Linked DNA regions of Arachidicoccus terrestris. The protein of the gene in region 2 binds, or shares a complex with, the protein of the main gene of each other region. Links are inferred from orthologs where the notes say so. Each region holds a gene or a part of one and is shown on either strand. Other genes may lie near its edges. The genes, in order: mfd and uvrA.

Evidence for each region.
Region 1: the proteins of uvrA (region 2) and mfd are in contact, whole or in part, in a crystal structure (PDB 4DFC), measured with the Escherichia coli proteins. The link is inferred for Arachidicoccus terrestris from one-to-one orthologs.

What each region holds. Positions count from the first base shown.
Region 1 is NZ_CP083387.1:2,732,114-2,736,415, forward strand. The notes cover bases 286-4,266. They hold mfd (transcription-repair coupling factor), read right to left. Parts: upstream 3,885-4,266; coding sequence 486-3,884; downstream 286-485. Also shown: K9M52_RS10630 (MFS transporter), read left to right, coding at 1-284. UniProt on the Escherichia coli protein: Couples transcription and DNA repair by recognizing RNA polymerase (RNAP) stalled at DNA lesions. Mediates ATP-dependent release of RNAP and its truncated transcript from the DNA, and recruitment of nucleotide excision repair machinery to the damaged site.
Region 2 is NZ_CP083387.1:1,384,802-1,388,701, forward strand. Bases 178-3,756 are described here. They hold uvrA (excinuclease ABC subunit UvrA), read right to left. Parts: upstream 3,396-3,756; coding sequence 378-3,395; downstream 178-377. Other genes in these bases: K9M52_RS05540 (YdeI/OmpD-associated family protein), read left to right, coding at 178-271; K9M52_RS05550 (YMGG-like glycine zipper-containing protein), read right to left, coding at 3,549-3,756. In the rest of the region: more of K9M52_RS05540, read left to right, coding at 1-177; more of K9M52_RS05550, read right to left, coding at 3,757-3,900. UniProt on the Escherichia coli protein: The UvrABC repair system catalyzes the recognition and processing of DNA lesions. UvrA is an ATPase and a DNA-binding protein. A damage recognition complex composed of 2 UvrA and 2 UvrB subunits scans DNA for abnormalities.

The DNA.
Region 1 (4,302 bases), 1.3 Mb from region 2 along the record:
TAATTCACTTAATGGTCGGACTGGTCTATAACCTGTTTTTTACGTACTGCCTGACCAGGTTCCCTAAAAATGCCGGAATGGCCAGTGGTATAACCAGCGGTGGTTCTTATATGGTGACCTCGGTCTTTAGTACCGTGGTACTGGCTATCATACATGTAACCAATGAGCAGTCTCTTGCTTTATGTTATCTGACACTGGCGGTATTGGCCGCCGTCACGTTATTGGCGATTCGCTTGCGTACAGGTGCTTCAGGTAAAAAGCTGGCTTTACTGAAAGCTAAATAAGCTGTAAAACTTCTATTTTTTTCTTATTTATGATTTTTGTTTGAAGGGATGTTTGGAGCCGGCTCCCGGTGGATGACCGGCCCCAAACATCCTTCTTTCTATCCCCTCTGGCTGTTCAGGTTTTATGCGGCAGGAGGTTGATTGCCGCTACCTGCATCATGTTATTATTCAAAACGACAAAGACCGCACACGCGAGAACCATCACCCCGGTTTTACTGCATCCCACATCTTTTGTAAAAAGGCCTGCATTTCGCTCACACTTTCAACTGTATTATTAATCAATAGAAAATTGGTTCCCGCCTGTTTCAATCTGGCCTTATTGGTACCTGTCTGTAGATAGTTCAAGATATTTTTAAATAATTCGCTGTCGAAATAAGGGGAATCGTTTTTATTAATGAAATAGCAGCGGAGTATCTTATCTTTCAAAGTCATTTTCTCAAAGCCCAGACTAATCGCCATTTTACGACTGCGGATCACTGCAAAAAGGTCATCTACCTGACGGGGAACGGGGCCGAAGCGGTCGATAAGCTCCTGGTAGAATGTGATAAGTTCCTGCTCGTCGGTACAATTATTTAACCGGGTATACAGTGCAAGCCTCTCTGTAATACTTTCTACATAGGCATCCGGGATCAGGATTTCCTGATCAGTATCGACCGTGCAGTCAGACACATAATCATCTTGCTGAGAGATTTCCTCCTTAAAGAGCTCTTTAAAATCTGTTCTTTTTAGTTCCCTGATGGCTTCCTGTAATACTTTCTGATACATTTCAAAGCCAATTTCTGCCATAAAGCCACTTTGCTCTCCCCCCAGCAGATTGCCGGCTCCTCTGATGTCCAGATCCCGCATAGCGATCTGAAAACCGCTGCCCAGATCACTGTATTGCTCCAGTGTTTGGAGCCTTTTACGTGAATCTGCAGGGAGTGTGCTAAGCGGAGGCGCTATCAGGTAACAGAATGCTTTCTTATTGCTGCGGCCTACACGGCCTCTTAATTGATGTAAGTCACTTAGCCCAAAATGATGTGCATTGTTGACGATGATCGTATTGACATTGGGTATGTCAACGCCACTTTCCACTATATTGGTACAAACAAGCACGTCATACTTCCTTTCCACGAAGTCCATAATCTTAGCCTCGAGCTCTTTTCCGTCCATCTGCCCATGCGCATAGGAAACGCTCAGGTCCGGGCAAAGTGTCTGGATAAGTGTGGACATTTCTTTGACACCCTGGATACGGTTGAATATAAAAAAGACCTGACCGCCCCTTTCTATTTCAAAATATATGGCTTCTCTTATGAAGTCCTGATTAAAAGTAACGACTTCTGTCTGGATCGGTTGTCTGTTAGGGGGAGCCGTATTAATGATGCTCAAATCCCTTGCGCCCATCATGCTGAACTGTAATGTACGTGGAATGGGCGTTGCGGTAAGGGTCAGGGAATCGACATTCGTCCTGAGCGTCTTTAATTTTTCTTTGTGACCAACACCAAACTTCTGTTCTTCGTCAATAACCATGAGGCCGAGGTCCCTGAACTTTACGCTCTTACCCAGTAATGCATGGGTGCCTACAATAATATCGATTTTACCCTCGGCTAGTTTTGTCAATGTCTCCTTTTTCTCCTTAGCGGATTTAAAACGGTTGATATAGTCCACCGTTACAGGAAAGTCGGCCAACCGTTCAGAGAAGGTTTTATAATGCTGGAAGGCTAAGATCGTTGTTGGAACGAGTATGGCTGCCTGCTTGCCATCTACCACCGCCTTGAAGGCTGCACGCACTGCGATTTCGGTTTTGCCAAATCCGACATCTCCGCAAATCAGCCTGTCCATTGGCGCAGCATTTTCCATGTCCTTTTTAACATCGGCTGTGGCCTTACTCTGATCCGGCGTATCCTCATAGATAAAGCTGGCTTCGAGCTCCGTCTGCATATAATTATCGGGAGAAAAGGCAAAGCCACTCTGGGCCTTACGCTGTGCATAAAGCTTAATAAGGTCGAAGGCAATTTCCTTGACTTTGGTCTTGGTCTTTTCTTTCAGTTTATTCCAGGAGTCGCTGCCCAGCTTGTTGGCTTTGGGTTGTGTCCCTTCTTTGCCGGTATATTTAGAGATCTTATGCAGCGAGTTAATATTGACATATAAAATATCATTATCCTTATAAATGATGCGGACGGCTTCCTGAATACTGCCAGCTACCTCCAGCTTCTGAAGGCCGCTGTAGCGCCCTACACCGTGGTCAATATGTGTCACATAATCACCTGGCTGAAGATCCCGCAGTGTTTTCAGTGTTAGCGCCTTATTTTTATTGAAGGCTTGTTTGATATGATATTTATGGTAACGCTGGAAAATCTGGTGATCGGTATAACAAACCATCTTCAGGTCATCATCAATAAATCCTTCATGAATGCTTGAGGATATCGGTGTGAATTTTATTTCCGTTTCCAGGTCTGTAAAAATACTGTTGAGCCTTTCCAGCTGCCGTGATTGTTCGGAGAACAGGTAGATCGCATACTTTTTCTGTTCAAAAGTTTTCAGGTCCTGGATAAGCAGGTTGAAATTACGGTTAAAGGCCGGCTGCTCTCTGGTCTGAAATGTCAACACTTGTTCAGTAAAGTGGCTTTGGTAGCCAAATTCAATCAGAGACTTTTGCTGCAATTGTAGCCTGAGGTCTTCTGCATTTTGAAAATCCTCCGGTTTTATGTCTTTAAGAATTTTCGTATCATCCGGATCGTCCTGGATTTCTTCAATGGTCCCGTCTGCCATCTTCTGCTGAAAATCCTCCATATCCCGGTATTGCTTCGTGATCTGCTCCGAGATAACGTCCCAATCTCTGATCCAGTAGATCGTGTTTTCCGGTAAGAAGTCCAACAGAGATACTTTATCTTCCTGTTCAAACTGTGTTTCGACATTCGGAATAATAGAAACCTGTAATAATTTGCGTTCACTTAATTGACTTTCCGGGTCAAACAGGCGGATACTGTCTACCTCGTTGCCAAAGAGTTCCACGCGGTAAGGCTTATCGTTACCAAAAGAATAAATATCCAGTATCCCGCCTCTCAGCGCGAACTGCCCAGGCTCATATACAAAATCTGTCCTGACAAAACCATAATCAACGAACAATTCCATTAAGGAATCCAGGTTCAGGGTGTCATTGGTCTTGATGTGTATAATATTTCCACTCAATGTTTTCGGAAGGACAACTTTTTCAAAAAGTGCCTCAGGATAAGTAATCAGCGCACCCGTTCTGTTACCGGTAGGAGAAGAGAAGCGGGTGAGGGCTTCCGTGCGCAGCATAACATGTGAAGCATTGAGTAATCTGAAGTTCTTCTTGGTTTTAAAAGAAGAAGGGAAATAAAATAAATTTAAGGCACTTGTCAGGCTGGTAAGCGTATTATGAAAATAGGCGGCTTCTTCGCCGTCATTTAGCACAAAAACATGATTGTAACCAGAGAGCTTTTCATGGTTAAAAAGAGTGGCCGCCACAAATTCTGAAGCACTGCCGTGTAAGTTTTTTAAAAAGATCTGCTGAGTTCCGGCAACAGCCAACCGTTCCACCAATGGTTTTAGGTGGGGGGATTCCAGGTATTGACCTAGTAAGGTTTGTAAATTCATAACGCAGTGCAAAGTTACGAAGCTCCGGGTTATTGTCCAATATTTGAGTGAAGCCGGACTATAAACCCCTGATTGTTGACTGGCAGGCAAAATACCGGTAAGCCACCGGACCCCGTTGCCCATTATGAATATATGAGGTTGATTTATAATCAAATTGGCGGCCTGTGTCACCGGAGAAATGAGGTAGATTTTTGAAAATTGTAATCCGGAGCATTAGCAAACGTGAGCAAATCTATAATCAAAGTGGTGGTGCCTATCGAAGGGCTGTAGCCATAGACATATGCCCCGAAAATGAGATAATGGGCAAGCCCGCGTTCATTTTCTTAAAGGCCTGAATGCCCGAACATGCCTCTAATCTTTTTGACGACGCTTCCCAGGGCCATCTTAGGAAAAGACAGCAGTATCTCCTTTAGCAATT
Region 2 (3,900 bases):
AGAGGAACCCGCTGAATCTGCACCTATCGCCACCAAAACACCCCGTGCCAAAGGCTTTGATAAAAAGTTATCCATTATCCCGGCAGAACTGGACGCACTTTTTGTGAAACACAATAAGGCTAAAGAGTTTTTTAGCTCTCTGCCTTCTGCTAATCAAAAAGAATTTGTCACCTGGATTGAAGGAGCAAAACGCAGCGATACCAAACAAAAGCGCCTGGCTTCTACCCTGGAAAAACTGCTGGCAGGTAAGAAAAACCCTATAGAGAAATAGGTGCTGACCAGCCAGATCTGGTACATTGAATATTAAAGAAAAATCGCCGGGCAATAATACTTGTCCGGCGATTTTTCTTTCCATGCAGCCCTGCATGAGCCATCACCTATTTCTTTTTTACGGCTTTTGCTTTAGTTTTTGAAGCAGTATTTTTACCGGACGGAGCCACAGCTTTCTTTTTGGCAGCAGGGACCCCAACAGTTTTTTTCCTGACAGGTGTCGCTTTTAATTCTTCTTCCAGAAATTTAGCCGTAAAACTTTCCTTGCAGTGAATCATTTCTTCCGGGGTACCCTCAAATAAAATCTCGCCGCCCCCTTTTCCTCCTTCAGGGCCTAAATCGACGACATGATCGGCTACTTTGATTACATCCAGGTTATGCTCAATAATCAGCACAGTATTACCTCTGTCAGCCAGTTTATCCATCACATGCATTAGCTGGCGAATATCACTAAAATGCAACCCGGTTGTTGGTTCATCCAGTATGTAAAAAGTCTTACCTGTATCTTTTTTGGCCAGCTCTGTGGCCAGCTTTACACGTTGCGCCTCTCCTCCGCTAAGCGTTACGGCAGACTGTCCAAGGCTGATATAACCTAACCCAACGTCTTGCAAGGTTTTTACCTTTCTATATAAGGAAGGAACCGCCTGAAAAAATTCCACAGCTTCATCTACTGTCATATTCAGGACATCACTGATGGACTTGCCTTTGTAGCGAATCTCAAGGGTTTCCCGATTATAGCGTTTACCTCCACATTTTTCACAAGGCACATACACATCTGGTAGAAAATTCATTTCTATAACACGCATTCCCCCTCCTTCACAAACATCACATCTGCCCCCTCTGACATTAAAAGAGAACCGCCCCGGTGCATAGCCCCGGATCTTGGCTTCAGGTACCGCAGCAAATAACTGTCGGATATCTGTAAAAAAACCGCAATAGGTAGCCGGGTTGCTTCTGGGCGTTCTGCCAATAGGCGACTGGTCAATTTCTATCACCTTATCAATATTTTCCAGCCCCTTGACTGATTTATAAGGAAGAGGCGTCATTTTAGAGTGATAACAATGTTTAGACAAAATAGGATATAATGTCTCATTGATTAAGGTTGATTTACCACTACCGCTGACACCTGTCACAACGATGAGCTTGCCCAGGGGTAATTTCAAATGGACGTTTTTAAGGTTATTGCCACTGGCACCTTTGATCTCAATCCATTTGCCATTACCGGGTCTGCGCATTTCTGGTATTTCGATGGCTTTTTCTCCGTTTAAAAAGCGGGCTGTTTCCGTATGAGCTTTAAGCGCCTCGGAGGGCGTTCCGGAAAACACGATCTCGCCACCGTGGAGACCGGCTCTTGGGCCTATATCCACCAGATAATCAGATGCCAGCATAATATCTTTATCATGTTCTACAACCAGTACACTATTGCCTATATCCCGCAAATGCTGCAATGCCGTAATCAAACGATGATTGTCCCTTTGATGAAGTCCGATAGAAGGCTCATCCAATACATAGGTAATCCCCTGCAATTGAGAGCCAATCTGAGTGGCCAGCCGGATGCGCTGGCTTTCCCCACCGCTTAAACTCCGGCTCGGCCTGTTAAGTGTTAGATAAGTAAGCCCTACATCGAGCAAAAACTGTAGTCTTTCTCTGATTTCCTTTAATATGTCTTTAGCAATAACATTTTGTTTCTTGGAGAGTCGGCTTTCCAGCCCTGTAAACCAGCCGGCAAGCTCCTCGAGATCCATATCACCTAATTGGGCAATATTGTGTTTATCGATCCAGAACCAGAGGCTTTCCTTCCTTAACCGCTGTCCTTCGCACATATTACAAGGACGCAGTTCCATAAAACCGGATACCCAATCCCGGAGATGATCAGAACTACCAGAGGCGGAGAACCATCTTTTTAGCATAGGAACCATTCCTTCGTAACTTCCTGTATACACCTGAGGAATGCTGTCGTCCTGCCCGTCTATTTCAAAAGTTTTTTGTGCGTCACCATCCCCAAACAGCAGTAAATCCAGCTCCTTTTTCGAAAGGCTTTCCAAAGGCTTATCCAATGGGATCTTATGTTTTTTACTAAATTGCACAACCTGTTGATAAACGCTTGCACTCCGCTCCTCTCCCAATGGAGCAAGGCCACCTTTCTTTATACTTAACTTTTTATCCGGCAACATCAATTCTTCGCTAACGGCATAAATCTCTCCCAGCCCCCTGCATTGCGGGCAAGCGCCATAGGGGGAATTAAAAGAAAAAGAATTGGGCGAAGGCTCCTCATAACTGATCCCCGTGTCCGCACAAACCAATTGTCTGGAATACTGGGCAAGCGTTTCATTATCACCCACCAGGACGAAAACCAGGTCTTTTCCCAGTTTAAGAGCCTGCTGAATACTGGAAGACAGTCTGGGTTGCATATCTTCGGTTATCTTCATCCGGTCAATGACGATCTCTACATCATGAATCTTATAACGGTCCAACTGCATTTGCGGCTTCAGATCCTGGATCTCACCATCTACCCGTACTTTGACAAAGCCTTTCTTGCGGATCTCTTCGAAGAGTTCCCGGTAATGTCCTTTTCTACCCCTGACAACAGGTGCCAGAATCACCGCTTTTTGGCCTTTTTGCCTGAGATAGATATCCGATACGATCTCTTCTTCGCTGAACTTGACCATTTTCTTCCCCGTGTTATAACTATAGGCTTCCGCCACACGGGCAAAAAACAAACGTAAAAAATCATAGACCTCTGTAACCGTACCGACGGTCGATCTCGGGTTCTTGTTAGTGGTCTTCTGTTCAATTGAAATGACTGGGCTGAGCCCCGTGATCTTATCCACATCAGGCCTTTCCATATCTCCCATAAACTGCCTGGCATAGGCACTAAAGCTCTCCATGTACCTTCTTTGACCTTCATTATAGATGGTATCAAAGGCCAATGACGACTTCCCGCTGCCAGACACACCCGTAAACACGACCATCCTGTTTTTAGGAATATGGATATCAATATCTTTCAGGTTATGTTCTCTGGCACCAAATACATCCAGCGTTTCTATCGTTTGCTGAAGAGCCGAGGCGCCAATCGTATTATTTAGTTTTACCGGCGCAGAAGTCCGGGAGTTTCTCTTGGTCATAGTATCACCAAAATTAATGGAAATTTCTTCAATTGATACTAAAATATTTATAAGATTAAAAAAAGTTTATCGTTATCCCAAAAAAGAAGGCCTGATCTATAAAGATCAAACCTTCCAGTCAACGGTATTATACATCAATATTGGGAACAGGTCTTATTGACCTTCCTGTTCTCTTTTATTGTCTTTATGTTTTCCTATGCCGTATCCGGCGCCTCCACCGATCGCGGCGCCGATTACAGCGCCCAATCCACGGTTTTTCTTGGAAATAATAGCTCCGAGTACAGCACCGGATCCGGCGCCTATGACAGCCCCCTTAGCAGCACTGCTGAATTTCTTCTTTTGGGTGGTTCTCGCTTCTGTATTCGATGTCTGTGTCGGGTCGGCAGCTACTTCCGTATTACCTGCAGTTGCCCCTGCACTGTTATCATCTATATAGTCGCCGCCCGTATTGTCGTCGTTCACAGATTTGATAGCACCGCCTTCATCCTCACTGCCAGTGTAGGCG